One region of the Streptomyces malaysiensis subsp. malaysiensis genome, then DNA from elsewhere that is predicted to be linked to it. Evidence: riboswitches for the same ligand, from Rfam matches in the RefSeq annotation. Region 1 holds a riboswitch; each other region holds the start of a gene.

The links. Region 1 has a riboswitch for S-adenosylmethionine ahead of thrC (threonine synthase). Riboswitches for the same ligand answer to the same signal wherever they lie in the genome.
Region 2: another riboswitch for S-adenosylmethionine. It lies ahead of AB0E24_RS23045 (glutathione S-transferase C-terminal domain-containing protein); the one in region 1 lies ahead of thrC (threonine synthase).
Region 3: another riboswitch for S-adenosylmethionine. It lies ahead of AB0E24_RS18210 (aminotransferase class V-fold PLP-dependent enzyme); the one in region 1 lies ahead of thrC (threonine synthase).

The regions. Positions count from the first base shown of each region.
Region 1 is NZ_JBEZNG010000003.1:299,371-304,349, reverse strand. Features, by position in the region: gene groL (chaperonin GroEL) at 1-424, opposite strand, end outside; gene AB0E24_RS08480 (cold-shock protein) at 832-1,038, opposite strand; gene AB0E24_RS08475 (MoaD/ThiS family protein) at 1,457-1,735, opposite strand; gene thrC (threonine synthase) at 1,732-3,042, opposite strand; SAM riboswitch class I at 3,061-3,202, opposite strand; gene AB0E24_RS08465 (glucosyl-3-phosphoglycerate synthase) at 3,399-4,346, shown strand; gene AB0E24_RS08460 (alpha,alpha-trehalose-phosphate synthase (UDP-forming)) at 4,514-4,979, shown strand, end outside.
Region 2 is NZ_JBEZNG010000011.1:139,458-144,436, reverse strand. Features, by position in the region: gene AB0E24_RS23060 (MauE/DoxX family redox-associated membrane protein) at 1-581, shown strand, start outside; gene AB0E24_RS23055 (YhjD/YihY/BrkB family envelope integrity protein) at 720-1,580, shown strand; gene AB0E24_RS23050 (Mut7-C RNAse domain-containing protein) at 1,723-2,466, shown strand; gene AB0E24_RS23045 (glutathione S-transferase C-terminal domain-containing protein) at 2,631-3,476, opposite strand; SAM riboswitch class IV at 3,835-3,981, opposite strand; gene AB0E24_RS23040 (PP2C family protein-serine/threonine phosphatase) at 4,168-4,979, opposite strand, start outside.
Region 3 is NZ_JBEZNG010000008.1:91,028-96,006, reverse strand. Features, by position in the region: gene AB0E24_RS18230 (NYN domain-containing protein) at 1-244, opposite strand, end outside; gene AB0E24_RS18225 (hypothetical protein) at 262-507, opposite strand; gene AB0E24_RS18220 (rhomboid family intramembrane serine protease) at 660-1,394, shown strand; gene AB0E24_RS18215 (Lrp/AsnC ligand binding domain-containing protein) at 1,391-1,672, shown strand; gene AB0E24_RS18210 (aminotransferase class V-fold PLP-dependent enzyme) at 1,799-3,196, opposite strand; SAM riboswitch class IV at 3,394-3,512, opposite strand; gene trpD (anthranilate phosphoribosyltransferase) at 3,603-4,676, opposite strand; gene qcrB (cytochrome bc1 complex cytochrome b subunit) at 4,854-4,979, opposite strand, start outside.

The DNA of each region.
Region 1 (4,979 bases):
GCTCCTTGGTCTCCACGTCCTTGGCCTGCTCGAGCAGCTGGGCGGAGACGGCCTCGACGGCCTTCTCGATGCCGCGCTTGAGGGCCATCGGGTTGGCGCCCGCGGCGACGTTGCGGAGGCCCTCCTTGACCAGCGCCTGGGCGAGGACGGTCGCGGTCGTCGTGCCGTCACCGGCGACGTCGTCCGTCTTCTTCGCGACCTCCTTGACCAGCTCGGCACCGATCTTCTCGTACGCGTCCTCGAGCTCGATCTCCTTGGCGATGGATACACCATCGTTGGTGATCGTGGGGGCGCCCCACTTCTTCTCGAGGACGACGTTACGGCCCTTGGGGCCGAGGGTGACCTTGACGGCGTCGGCGAGCTGGTTCATCCCGCGCTCGAGGCCGCGCCGTGCCTCCTCGTCGAACGCGATGATCTTGGCCATGTGAAGTGGTCCTCCCAAGACTTAGGGGGTACCTCCCAGGCCGTTAGGCCGTGGGGGCGGATTGCTCCGGACCGCGCTGGCGCCCGCGACGGACGGCCTGCCTGCCCCGCGGTTCCTTGCTCCGCACGGCCTGGCGGGCCTCACCGACCCGGTCCTTCTGTCACTCTCAACGTCAGAGTGCTAACGCCAATGATTAGCACTCGGGCCTATCGAGTGCAAGCGCCCGAGGGGCGTCCGTGAGGGGTGGTGGTCGGGTGACGGGAGGGCGCAAGCGCCCGAAGGGGGACCGGGAGGGCGTGGGTGCCCGAAGCGGGCGGGCCGGGCGACGGGCATGCCGAAGGGTCCGTACCCTGTTACGGGAGACGGACCCTTCGGTTTGTTCGATTCAGCTGCGTCGCGTCGGCGCGTCAGCCTACGGCCACGCGGACCATGTCGGCCTGCGGGCCCTTCTGGCCCTGCGAGATCTCGAACTCGACCCGCTGGCCTTCCTCGAGGGTGCGGTACCCGTCCATCTGGATCGCGCTGTAGTGGACGAACACGTCCGCACCACCGTCGACCGCGATGAAGCCGTACCCCTTCTCCGCGTTGAACCACTTGACGGTGCCCTGAGCCATTCCTAACTCCCCTATTGCTGGCCCTTGCGCAGGACCGCACTCCGCGGACCCGGGTCAGACCTCACCCCCCGGATGTGGGGGGTGTGCGCCGGAACGCGTCGACCGCCGCTGAATGTATCCGTCCCAACGCCCTCTGCAACAGGTCAATCGGACGAGAATTCTGGGCACGGTCGAACGGTTAAAAGTGAGAAATTATGTGAAGTTCGGGCAAGCCGGGCTGGACATAAAGAGCCAACCCGACAATTCGCGCGCACACTTTACGCACAACTTGACGAGTTCTCATATGCGGCTCCGGACCCGGCGCCCTCGGGGAATCCGGGCAACTGTATCGCGATTCCACACACGGAATCGCCCCGTCCGGTTGTCCCGGGACGGGGCGATGCCAAAGGTGAGAAGGGGTGAACGGGCGAACGAGGCGTCAGCAGCCGCCCGCCACCGCCGGGATGATCGAGATTCCCGCGCCGTCCGGGGTCGCCGTGGCCAGGCCGTCGGCGAAGCGGACGTCGTCGTCGTTGACGTAGACGTTGACGAAGCGACGGAGCTTGCCGGTGTCGTCCAGCACGCGGGCCGCGATCCCCTGGTGGTTCTTCTCCAGGTCCGCCAGGACCTCGGCGAGGGTCGCACCCTCGGCGGGAACCTCGGCCTGACCGCCGGTGTAGGTGCGCAGGATGGTCGGGATTCGGACGTTGACGCTCATACGAGGCCAGCCTCTCGGAACGAGTCAAGGGTGGGGCGGATGATGGCGGAGGGACCCGTGGTGGGGGCCACGGCGTCGAGGGTCTTGAGGCCGTCGCCGGTGTTGAGCACGACGGTCGTCAGGGACGGGTCGAGCAGGCCGTCCTCGATCAGCTTCCTGGTCACGCCGACGGTCACCCCGCCCGCGGTCTCCGCGAAGATCCCCTCGGTGCGGGCCAGCAGCTTGATGGCGTCGACGATCTGCTCGTCGTTCACGTCCTCCACCGCGCCGCCCGTACGGCGGGCGATGTCCAGGACGTACGGGCCGTCCGCGGGGTTGCCGATGGCCAGCGACTTGGCGATGGTCTGCGGCTTCTGCGGCCGGACGACGTCATGGCCGGCCTTGAAGGCGGCGGAGACCGGGGAGCAGCCCTCGGCCTGGGCGCCGAAGATCTTGTAGGGCTTGTCCTCGACCAGACCGATCGCGATCAGCTCCTTCAGCCCCTTGTCGATCTTGGTGAGCTGGGAGCCGGAGGCGATCGGGATGACGATCTGGTCGGGCAGCCGCCAGCCGAGCTGCTCGCAGATCTCGTACGCCAGGGTCTTGGAGCCCTCGCCGTAGTACGGGCGCAGGTTGACGTTGACGAAGCCCCAGCCCTCGCCCACCGGGTCGCCGATCAGCTCGCTACAGAAGCGGTTGACGTCGTCGTAGGTGCCCTCGATGCCGACCAGCTCACCGCCGTAGACCGCGGCCATGACGACCTTGCCGGCCTCCAGGTCGTGCGGGATGAAGACACAGGAGCGGAAGCCCGCGCGGGCGGCCGCGGCGCCGACCGCGCCGGCGAGGTTGCCGGTGGAGGAGCAGGAGAGGGTGGTGAAGCCGAAGGTGCGGGCGGCCTGGACGGCGATGGCGACGACCCGGTCCTTGAACGAGTGGGTGGGGTTCCCCGAGTCGTCCTTGATGTGCAGCTCACCGGTGACACCGAGCTCACGAGCGAGGTTGTCGGCCTTGACCAGCTTGGTGAGGCCGGGGTTCAGACTGGGCAGGTCCGCCACGTCCGCGGGGACGGGCAGCAGCGGGGCGTAGCGCCAGATGCTGTTCGGACCGGCCTCGATCCGCCGGCGCAGCCCCTCCGGATCGCCGGCCGGCAGCTCGTACGCGACCTCGAGCGGCCCGAAACAGACCTCGCACGCGAAAATCGGGCCCAGCTCGAACCGCTCACCGCACTCCCGGCAGGACAATGCCACGGCGGGGCCGAAAGCACCGGAGGCGGCAGAGCTGGAGGAGGAGGCGGAAGTGGTTGAGCTTTCTACTGATTGCACAGCCATGGATGGCGAGGCCCTTTCTCCTCATCTTCCTCGGGACGCATTTCGCCACGAGACGGAATTGGCACCTTCCCGAGCTGGGAGCCTCGCGGTGGAATGCGAGATCAGCTGGAGGGTTGCCGGGGCTTCAACGGGCCGTTCCCTCTGCCCCTCTGGATGAGCGGTATGGCGCCGGGCGGACCCGGAGCGTTTGTCAACACGGGCATCGTCGGTGAACACCGGGGTCGACCCCGACATACGACGGTCACGTGCGTTGTTCAAGACTGTAACCGAAGGCCCGGATGGTTGAGATAGCCGTCCGAAGCGCGAGATGGGTCACAGCGACCACAGCAGAGCGACCACAGCAGGGAGACACACAGGTGCTGGATGAGGTGGAGCGCTGGCTGGAGCGCCGCTCCTGGTCGGCCGACGACCGTCCGCTGGATCGCCTGCTGGCCGCGAAGCGGACCTCGGCGACGACGGTGAGCGTGGTCCTGCCCGCCCTGAACGAGGAGGCCACGGTCGGCGAGATCGCCGGCACGATCCGCCGTGAGCTGATGGGCGAGGCGGTGCCGCTGGTGGACGAGCTGGTGGTGCTGGACTCCGGTTCGACGGACCGCACCGCCGAGGTCGCCGCGGCGGCGGGCGCCACCGTCGTCCCCCGCGACTCGCTGCTGCCCCGGCTGCCCGCGGTGGCCGGCAAGGGCGAGGTGCTGTGGCGGTCCCTGCTGGCCACCAGCGGCGACATCGTCTGCTTCATCGACGCCGACCTGCGGGAATTCAACGCGCGCTTCGTCTCCGGGATCGTCGGTCCGCTGCTGACCGACCCCACGCTCCAGCTGGTGAAGGGCATGTACGACCGCCCGCTCGGCGAGCTGGCGGGCCAGGGCGGCCGGGTCACCGAGCTGGTCGCGCGCCCGCTGCTGAACCTCCACTGGCCCCAGCTGGCCGGGTTCGTCCAGCCGCTGGGCGGTGAGTACGCGGCGCGCCGCTCGCTGCTGGAGCGGCTGCCCTTCCCGGTCGGCTACGGGGTCGAGCTGGGGCTGCTGGTCGACGCGCTGCACACGGTGGGGCTCGACGCGCTCGGCCAGGTGGACATCGGGGTGCGCAAACACCGCCACCAGGACGGGCTGGCGCTCGGCCGGATGGCGGCCGCGATCTACCGCACCGCGCAGCTGCGGCTGGCCCGGGGCCACTTGGTGCGGCCGCGGCTGACCCAGTTCGACCGGGGCGAGAGCGGCTTCGAGCCGCGCACCACGGCCGTGGACACCGAGGAGCGGCCGCCGATGATCGAGATCCCGGAGTACGCGGCCCGGCGCGCGGCGTGATGGCCCCCGGGCGGCACGCGAAGGCGCCTGCGGGGATCGCGGGAGAGCGCCCATCCGCTTGCGCGGCGGCGTCCGCATGGCCAGAACCGCCAGAACCGGAATAGCACCTACGGGGCAAGAAACCGTACGTACGTTTGCGCGGGGTCGCACATGGCTAGGCTCGCGACATGGGAGCTCCGCGCACCGCCCCGATCCTGGTCGCGTCCAACCGCGGCCCGGTCTCGTACGGCCTGGGCGAGGGCGGCTCGCTCACCGCCAAGCGCGGCGGCGGCGGGCTGGTCTCCGGCCTCAGCGCGATCGGCTCCGACTCGGGAGCGGTGTGGGTGTGCGCGGCGCTCGGCGAGGGCGACCGCGAGGCGGCCCGGCGCGCCGGGACCAGCCATCTGAACCCCGGTGACACCGGCGGCCAGCAGGTGCGGATGCTCGACATCGCGCCGGATGTCTTCGCCGCCGCGTACAACGGCATCGCCAATTCGGTGCTGTGGTTCATCCACCATCTGCTCTACCAGACCCCGGTCGAGCCGGTCTTCGACGCGGAGTTCGCCGAGCAGTGGGCGGCCTATGAGAGCTACAACGCGGCCTTCGCGGACGCGCTCGCCCAGGAGGCGGTGGCCGAGGCCGTCGTCCTGGTGC
Region 2 (4,979 bases), on a different contig from region 1:
TGGCGCGGCAGCCCTGGTGGACCGCGGCGGCCCGCCATCCGGCCGCGGCGGCGTGCCTGGTCCTGGCCGCGGCGGTGGCCCTGACGGCCCTCTCCGCCGATCCGGAGCGCCGCTGGCGAATGCCGCTGCGCCGACTCCGGCTGCGGATCGCCGGACATCCGCTCGCCGCGACAGCGACAGCGACAGCGACGGCGACGGCGGCAGCGACGGCGGTGGCGCCTGCGACCACGCAGGCGGCGATGCCGCCCGATGCGGCCGGAGCCCCGCCACCGGTGCCGCTCACCGCGGCCGGAGCGCGGACGGCGGTCCCGGTCGCCGCGACCGTCGAACTGCTGGAGCGCTCCCGCGCCTGGCAGAGCGTCTCCCGTGTGGTGCGCTCCGCTCTGATGGACCACTGGGACGACGGCGGCTGGCGCATCCTCCAGTTCGCCGGGGTGTACGGGGGCGGCACGGCCGCGAGGCCCGTTCTGGTGCTCTTCGCGGTGGACGCCGCGGCCAGCCTGGACACGGTGCGCGAGCCCGCCGTCCGGGTCAGCGTCATCGACGCGGACAGCGGAGCCCCGGTCATGGCCACGGCGTGAGGCCCGCCCAGCGGGCTCGCACGGCCGCCGGGACACCGCATGGGTGCCCCGGGCGAGCTCCCGGCGGAACGTCACCACCCCGAGTAGCCTGGACGGCACTGCCCAGGTCGAGCCGGTGGCGCGGGTAGGGGAGTGGGTATGTCCGAGAATCGGTCCGCGTCCGGCTCCCGGGGGCCCAGATGGTGGCGGCGGCTGGAGGACGCGTTCCACCGGTCGGCGCTCGGACGCGGCTGGCGGCGGGGCAGTGAATTCGAGCTGCTGCACCGCGCGATGGGCTTCGCCGCCCTGGGCTTTCTCACCCTGGTGCCCCTGCTGATCGTGGTGGCCGCGGCCGACCCGGTGAACCGGCTGGGATTCGCCCAGTGGCTGGGCGAGGGCCTCGGACTCTCCCCGACCTCGCGGGACGAGGTGCAGCGGCTGTTCGCCCCGCCCAAGCAGGCGCTGGAGTCCACCACCGCCTTCGGTCTGGCCACGCTCGCCATCTTCGGGCTGCGCTTCGGCACGGTGCTCCAGGTCGGCTACGAGAAGGTGTGGGAGCTTCCGGCCGGCCGCTGGCACACCGTCTGGCGCCATCTGGTGTGGCTCGTGGTGCTGATCTGCTATCTGCTGCTCTCCGCCCATCTGGCGCCCGGTCTCTCCCGGGTGCTGGTGGCGGTGGTGGGCACGGTGCTGTTCTTCTGGTGGTCGCAGCATCTGCTGCTCGGCGGGCGGATCAGCTGGGGCGCCCTGCTGCCCGGCGCGCTGGCCACCGGCGTCGGGCTGCTGGGGCTGCGGGTCTTCTCCCAGCTGGTGTTCTCCCCGCTGATCGCCTCCAGCACGGTCTCCTACGGCCCGGTCGGCACCGTCCTGGTCGTCCAGTCCTGGCTGGTCGGCGTCGGCTTCGTGGTCTTCGGCGGTGCGCTCGTCGGGCGGGTGCTGCACGAGGACTATCTGCGGATGGTGGCATGGCGCCGCAAGAGACACCGCGACCGCGCCAAGGCGGACCCACCGGTCGGCTGACGCCCGGACGACGAGCGTACGGGCCGTTCGGCCCGCCGCCCCCGGTGGTTCCCGCCGACGGTCCGTTTTCATGATCGCCAAGCCTGGCGCCGGACCGGAAACGCCATCGCCCCGAGCCGGGCGCGCCTGGCATGCTGGCGGTGTGAACGGACCCGAGATCCACCTCAGCCTCGCCCCTGAACTGCGGTTCTTCACCGTCCCTGAGCGCCGCCGCCCCTGGACGGCCGTCGTCACCGACGGCGCTTCGACTCTCGGCCATGTCGTCGAGTCGCTCGGGGTCCCGCTCACCGAGGTCGGCAGGCTGCTGGTGGACGGGGACGAGGCCGCTGTCTCGCATGTGCCGAGCGCGGGGGAGACCGTGGAGGTCCACCCGGTCGTCCGCCCGCAGCGAGTGCCGGGCGCGCCGCTGCGCTTCCTGCTCGATGTGCATCTGGGCACGCTCGCGCGCCGGCTGCGGCTGCTGGGCGTGGACGCCGCGTACGAGAGCGAGGACATCGGCGATCCCGAGCTGGCCGCGCGCTCCGCCGCCCAGCGCAGGGTGCTGCTCTCCCGCGACCGCGGGCTGCTGCGCCGCCGTGAGCTGTGGGCCGGGGCGTATGTCTACAGCGACCGCCCCGATGAGCAACTGCGGGACGTCCTCGGCCGGTTCACCCCGAGCCTGGTGCCCTGGACCCGCTGCACCGCCTGCAACGGCCCGCTGGAGGACGCCGACAAGGAGGCGGTCCGGGAGCGGCTCCAGCACGGCACCCGGCGCACTTACGAAGTCTTCGCCCGCTGTACGGCCTGCGGGCGGGTCTACTGGCGCGGCGCCCACCACGCCCGTCTGGAAGCCATCGTGGCCGGGGCGATGGGCGAGTTCGGCGCCGCCAGGGCCGCCCTGACCTGAGCGGAGCCGCAGGTCAGGGCGGTGCCTCGGCGGTGACTGGCGGCGGTGGCCGCTACGGCGACTGGTGGCGATGGCTGCTTACGGCCGCCTTCGACGGTGGCGGTGACCTCCAGGGTCCTCGGCGGTGGCGGTCACCGCCGGCGCGGAAACCCCAGGGCGGAAACTCAGGACACCTCGTCCTGGAGCGCCTCCGGGATCGTGGTGTGGAAGGCCGGATGGGCATGCAGCCGCCGTACATAGGCGCGCAGCCGCCCGTGCCGGGAGACCCGGTGGGCCGCGTCGGCGTCCAGGAGGGGCCGGTACTCGGTGTCGAGCTGGACGAGGGCCACCCACAGGTCCACATCGGCGGCGGTCAGCTCGTCGCCCAGTGCGTACGGCGCGGTCGCCAGCTGTCGGTCGAGCCGGTCCAGGGCGGTCAGCAGCCGCTCGAGCGCCGCGTCCCGGCACTCCGGCTCGTGCGCCGTCCCGGCCTGCCGTGCGGCGTGGGTGATGTCCTCGTCGAGGAGTTCGCGGAGGGCGTCGATGTCCGCGGCGAGGGCCGCCGGGCGCAGCCGGGGAGATCCGGCGCCGCCCGGGTCGCTCAGATGGCCGGCGAGATCGCGCAGGATGTCGGGCGTGTGATTGCTGACGACACGTCCGGTCCAGCCGTCGCACAGCGCGGGCGCGTCCAGCGGTCCGCCGTAGCGGTGCCAGGTGGCCTCGTAGGCCCCGCGCAGCGCGGCGAACGCTTCGGGGGTGTCGTCCGGGAGCCCGAGGAGAGTGGTGGCGACGGTGTTCCGCAGCCCGAGCAGATCGAGGGTGATGGAGACGCGCAGCGAGAGCGGACAGCTCGCGGAGAGATAGAGCCGATAGCGATGCGGCACCGGATAGAAGCCACCGGCGAGGTCGACGCCGATACGGCTGCGGAAGCGGTGCGGCGGTGCGGGCGGGGCGATCCGGGGACGCGGCGAACAGGGGTCGGGGTCGAGCAGAGCGGCGGGACCTGAACTGACGGAAAACGTCTCGGACATGGCTCTCCAAGGCAATGACGGAGCCCCGGCCCCGCCGGTCAGGCGGCGCCGATGGCGCAACGGAAGGGAAGCCCGCGCGGGGCGCCCGCCGGGACGGTGCCGGGACACACCCGGCCCGGCCCCGGCGCGCGAGGCCGCGCTCAGTGCTCGGTGACCGCGTCGATTCAGACGGCTGGACTGGAGGCGCTGCAAATGCGCAGCAGATCGATGTGCAGCCGCCTGGTCAGGAGGTGATCCGCCGGAGCCAGGAGACGGCGGAGCGGGGACAACGGCCGGGGACGCCGACGGGCGCCGTCCCTGTGGCTGTCGGTCCTGGGCATCTCCACCGATCCCATCATCGGGGGCTCGCGAGGCAGCGAGACCGCGCTTGTCCCGTCCACGCCGACGGGACCTGGTCGTCACCCGGGGGCACCCCGTCGCGGAAGAAGGGTTGCCTGTCAGCGAGCCGGGGCCGATGACCCGCCTGAGCGGGGATACCGCACGGTGGGCGCTGACAATCGTGACCGTCCCTGACAGTGTCGTCGCGCTCCGCGAGGGCGTCAACCCATGCCAAGGCGGCCAACGCGGGCCGACGGTACGGCGGATGTACGACGCCGGTGTGGCCGCACCCACTCGGAGAACCGGCTGGGAGAGCCCACTTCGGAGAAGCGGCTCAAAGAACCCACACAAAGAACCCACACAAAGAACCGGCTCAGAGAACCGGCCGCCCCGCGCCGCCGATGACCCGCTCGATGAGGACCATCGCCGCGTCGTCCGACAGCCGCCCCTCCGTATGCCGGACCAGGGCGTGGCGCAGCCCGTCCAGGTACTCGGACGGAGTGGCGCCGTCCAGCGTCTCCATGGTCCGGTGCAGCGGGAAGAACTCGTTGCAGTGGTTGCGGGCCTCGACCACTCCGTCGGTGTGCAGCAACAGCCGGTCACCGGGCAGGAACGGAAAGGTCTCGACGCGGATCGGGGGAGGGGCAAGGAAATCCTCGAGGCCGAGCGGCGGCAGCGGGCGCACCGGGTCCAGGGAGCGCACCTTGCGCCCGCGCATCACCAGGGGCGGCGGATGGCCCCGGTTGATCAGATGGACCAGTGACTCCTCCGACACCTGGGCGAGCAGCACGGTGACGAACTGCTCCTCCAGCTCCTGCGGGTCCTGGAACTGGGAACGGTCCAGCAGCTCGTACTCGCGCCCCAGCGCGGCCGCGCAGCGGTGCATCACCTCGGCGAGATCCTGCTCGTAGTGCACCGCCTCCCGGAAGGCGCCCACCACGGCCGCGGCGGACCGCACCGCGGCCAGCCCCTTTCCCCGCACATCGCCGACGATCAGCCGCACTCCGTAGCGGGTGGACATCGCCTCGTACAGGTCCCCGCCGATCTGCGCTCCGCGCTCGGCCGCCATATAGACACTGGCGGTGTTCACCACGCCCATCCGGGCGGGCAGCGGCCTCAGCACCACGTTCTGGGACACCTCGGCGATCCGGCGGATATGGGCCAGCTCACGGTCCCGGCGCACCC
Region 3 (4,979 bases), on a different contig from region 1:
AGACGGGGTCGCTCTCCACCGCGGCGGCCATCGCGTTGCCCGCGAACTTGGCGCGCCGGGTCGGGGTGAAACGGGCGTACTGCCGCAGCTGGGTGGGCAGCTCGGTGACCGTCAGACCGCCGAAGGCGTCCGCGACCAGCGCCACCACACGCCGTCGCACCCCTTCCGGCAGGGGGCGGTCCAGCGCCTCGGTGACGCCCTCGGCGTCACCGGCCGCCCCGGGGTCACCGGTCCGCTCCACCACCTGTCACCGCTCCGTTCTCAGGCGCTCTGGCCGGCGCTCGGGCGATCCACGAGCTCGATCTGATCGACCGCGTTGCACCAGCGGCAGCGCACTGACTCAATGCTCTCACCGAGCACCTCGCGTTCCTCGACTCTGGGTTCCCCGGCCAGGTCGAGATGCACATACTCCACGGCTCTGGTCGCGCGGGTCACATCGAACCGGGTGAGATTGCCGCAGAGCGTGCAACGCCAGCGGGTCTGGGCGGTCGGCAGGGGCACGGCCATGGTGCGGTCCTCGCTTCTCGGCTCGTCGGCGGCGTCCTGTAACCCTACGGCCTGAGCCCTGGCCCGCGCCGGGGCCCGTCTCCCGCCCGCGGCCACGGGGAGCGCGGCGAGGCGCTCTGTGGAGGTTGCGTCCGGTACGGAATGATCTGACCATGATCGAGACGTCGTCGGGGCCCGGCCGCCCCTGGATGGCGGGGCCCGGCCGCCCGTGGATGACGTACGGCCTGATCGTCAGCTGCTGCCTGATCTTCGTCCTCGGACCGGCCTCGGGGCTCAACCCCGGCTATGGCTCGGGCGGGCGGCTGGTGGAGGCCCAGTCCACGTACTTCGAGCGCTGGGGCGTGGTGCCGAGCGCGCTGTGGAGCGGCGCCCCGGACCAGCCGCTCGCCCCGCTGACCGCGCTGTTCGTGCACGGCAACTGGCTGCATCTGCTCGGCAACATGCTGTTTCTCTACGTCTTCGGGGCGATGACCGAGGAGCGGATGGGACGCCTCCAGTTCGCCGCCTTCTACCTCGCCACCGGCTATCTGGCGCTGCTCGGCTACGCCGCCGCGCACGCCGACTCGGCCCAGAGCCTGGTGGGCGCCTCCGGGGCCATCTCCGGGGTGCTCGGCGCGTTTCTGTGGCTGTTTCCCCGGGCCCGGGTGACCAGCCTCTTCCCGTTTCTGCTCTTCCTCCCGCTGCGCTTCCCCGCCTGGGCGGTGCTGATCTTCTGGGTGGCCCTCCAGTGGCTGGCCGCCCGGCAGGCCGACGACCGCCCGGGCGTGGCCTATCTCGCCCATCTCGTGGGCTTCACCCTCGGGTTTCTCTTCGCGTGGGCCCGATTCGGGCGGACGGCTAGAGTGGGCGGCGCAGCCCGGGCCAGTGAGGGAGAAAGTCAGCCGTGATCACTTCGATCGTGCTCATCAAGACCAACGTGGACCAGATTCCGGAGACCGCCGAGAAGATCGCCGCGATCGGCGGTGTGAGCGAGGTCTACTCGGTCACCGGCGCGCACGATCTGATCGCGATGGTGCGGGTGGCCCGGCACGACGACCTCGCGGACATCATCACGGGCGAGATCAGCAAGGTGCCGGGGGTGGCCTCGACCGAGACCCACATCGCCTTCCGTACGTACTCGCAGCACGACCTGGAGGCCGCGTTCGCGATCGGTCTGGACGGCTAGGGGAACCGGGGCTCCGCCCCGGACCCCGGGGGCTGAGGGCGAAGCCCCTGCCACGCGGCGGAGCCGCGCCGTAGACCCCGTAGGGCCCGGCCGCGCCCGAACGCTCGGGCCACAGGTCCGGAATCCTCAGCCGCGGTCCGGGACGCAGCGGCCGTCCTCGGTGCGGTAGCTCCACCGGGCCCCGTCGCGCACCAGCTCCTTCACGGCGCCGACGAACCGCTCCACATGCTCGTCCGGGGTGCCCGCCCCGAAGCTGACCCGGATCGCGTTCAGCGCCCGCTCCCCCGGCGCGGCCTCGGGCGCACCGCACTCGCCCGGCTCGTCGGGCTCGCTGTCCAGCAGGGTGCGGACCAGCGGATGCGCGCAGAAGAGCCCGTCGCGTACGCCGATGCCGTACTCCGCGGAGAGCGCCGCCGCGAAGTGGGAGCTGTTCCAGCCCTCCACCACGAACGACAGCACCCCGACCCGGGGCGCGTCGTCGCCGAACAGCGAGAGCACCCGCACCTCGGGCACCTCGGCCAGCCCCGCCCGCACCTTCTCGATCAGCTGCCGCTCACGGGCGACCAGCCCCTCGAAACCGGCCTCGGTCAGCGCCTTGCACGCCGAGGCGATCGCGTAGACCCCGATCACGTTCGGCGAGCCCGCCTCGTGCCGGGCGGCGGTGGTGTGCCACTCGACGTCGACACCGCCGTCGTCCCTGCGGGCCACCTTACGGCTGGCGCCGCCGCCCGCCAGATACGGCCGGGCCTCCCGCAGCCAGTCCGCCCGCCCGGCCAGCACACCGGCCCCGAAGGGCGCGTACAGCTTGTGCCCGGAGAAGGCCACCCAGTCGACGTCCGCCTCCGCGATGTCCACGGGGTGGTGCGGGGCCAGCTGCGCGGCGTCCAGGACGATACGGGCGCCATGCGCGTGCGCGGCCGCGGCCAGCTCCCGCACCGGCCACAGCTCACCGGTCACATTGGACGCGCCGGTCACACAGACCAGCGCCGGGCCCCCGGAGCGCCCCGCGAGCGCCCGCTCCAGCGTCTCCACCGCCTGCCGCGGGGAGCGCGGGGCGCTGAGGTAGCGGACGGTGAGGTCCGCCCGCTGCTCCCACGGCAGCAGCGAGGCATGGTGCTCGGTCTCGAAGACGTAGACCTCGGTGCCCCGCGGCGCCACGGCGGCCAGGAGGTTGAGCGAGTCGGTGGTGGAGCGGGTGAAGACGACCTGGTCGTCCTCGCGGCAGCCGAGGAAGGCGGCGACGTCCTTACGGCTGTTCTCGAAGAGGTCGGTGGACAGCTGCGAGAGATAGCCCGCCCCGCGGTGCACGCTGCCGTAGTAGGGCGCGTAGGCGGCGATGTCGTCCCAGACCCGGCGCAGCGCGGGGGCGCTGGCGGCGTAGTCGAGCGCCGCGTAGGTCACCTCGCCCCCGGTGACCAGGGGCACCAGAACGTCGCTGCCCAGCACGGGCAGCGGCTCACAGGCGGCGACGGAGGAATCGGCGGAGGCGGAGGCGGAGGCGAGGGCAGAAGGGCGCACGGACATGGCGAAGTCTCCCGTAAGGGTCGAAGGAATGCGTGCCGCGCACGGGGACGGCGACGAGCCGGCCGTCGGGGCGCGGAGAGGACGCTCGACGCACGGCGGACACCGCGCGGAGCAGGAGAGAAACGGGCCGTCCGGCCCTAGCGCATTCGCTGCATCACGGAAGAGCTCCCTCGACCACCAGGACCCCTAGTGCGAGGGGTCCGCGCTTGCCGCCGGCCTCGCTGCCTGGCGGCCTGGTCATCACCCGGGGCACCCCGCCACGGACGGAGGGTTGCCGGACAGCGGGCCGGGGCCGTAGTCGCTGTCGCTCGTGACCTGGGCAGGAGTATGCCATGTCCTACGGCGGTGCCCATGCCCTGTCCGTATCCCGGACAGAACATGGGCACCGTGACCGACGGCGGAGCGCTCAGGCGTGGGTGGCCCGTACCCACCGCTCCAGGACGTCGCGCGCCGCGCCCGAGTCGATCGACTCGGCGGCCCGCGCGGCGCCCGCCGCGATCCGGTCCGCCAGAGGCTTGTCGCCCGGCTCCGGCTCGAGCGCCACCAGCGCCGCCGCCGAGTTCAGCAGCACCGCGTCCCGGACCGGGCCCTTCTCGCCCGCCAGCAGCCTGCGGGCCACATCGGCGTTGTACGAGGCGTCAGCACCGCGCAGGGCCTCGATGGGGGCCAGTGCGACGCCCGCGTCCCGGGGGTCGAAGGTCTCCTGGCGCACGGCGCCGCCCCGGACCTCCCACACCTGGGAGGTCGTGGTCACGGTGAGCTCGTCCAGCCCGTCGTCGCCGCGGACGACCAGCGCGGAGGAGCCCCGCTCGGCCAGCACACCGGCGATGATGGGCGCCATCCGGGCGTCGGCGACCCCGGTGGCCTGGCACTTCACCCGCGCCGGGTTGGTCAGCGGGCCGAGCAGGTTGAACGGGGTGGCGACGCCCAGCTCACGGCGGGCCGAGGCGACATGCCGCAGCGACGGATGGAACTTCACCGCGAAGCAGAAGGTGATCCCCGCCTCCTCCGCGACCTCGACCACCCGCTCTGGGCCGATGTCCAGATTGACGCCCAGCTTCTCCAGCACATCGGAGGCGCCGCTGGCGGAGGACGCGGCGCGGTTGCCGTGCTTGACGACCCGCGCGCCGGTACCGGCCACGACCAGCGCGGACATGGTGGAGATATTGACGGTCCTGGCGCGGTCGCCGCCGGTGCCGACGATGTCCACGGTCGCCCCGGGCACCTCGATCACCCTGGCGTGCTCGTACATGGCCCGCACCAGACCGGCCACCTCGGAGACCGTCTCGCCCTTGGCGCGCAGCGCGATCGCGAATCCGGCGATCTGGGCGTCGGTGGCCTCGCCCCGCATGATCCGGTCCATGGCCCAGGCGGTGTCGTCCACGTCGAGGTCACGGCCGGCGATCAGCGTGCTCAGTACGTCCGGCCAGGTGCGGGCCGTCGCGGTGCTGTCGCCTCCGGCGGTGGTCACAACGTCCATGGTCCGCTCCTGGATCCGTGGGGTGGGCAGGGAAGGGGTCCGCGCACTTCAGCGGCCCGTCGGCAAGCCTATCGGCAGCACGGCCGGGGCCCCGGCCGGACCGTGCGGTCCGGGCCGGGGCCCTGGTCTGTGGCGTAGCTGTATGAAGAAACCGGTCGCTGGAGGGGCTCCGGGAGATCAGTGGTGGCCGTGGCCGCTGGTGATCTCGTGGTACTCCTCGCGGGTCGGCTTCGGAATGACGTTGTCCTCGCCGTAGTAGCCCTTGGAGAGCTTCGAACGGAGCTTCTGAGAAGGCTTTATCTT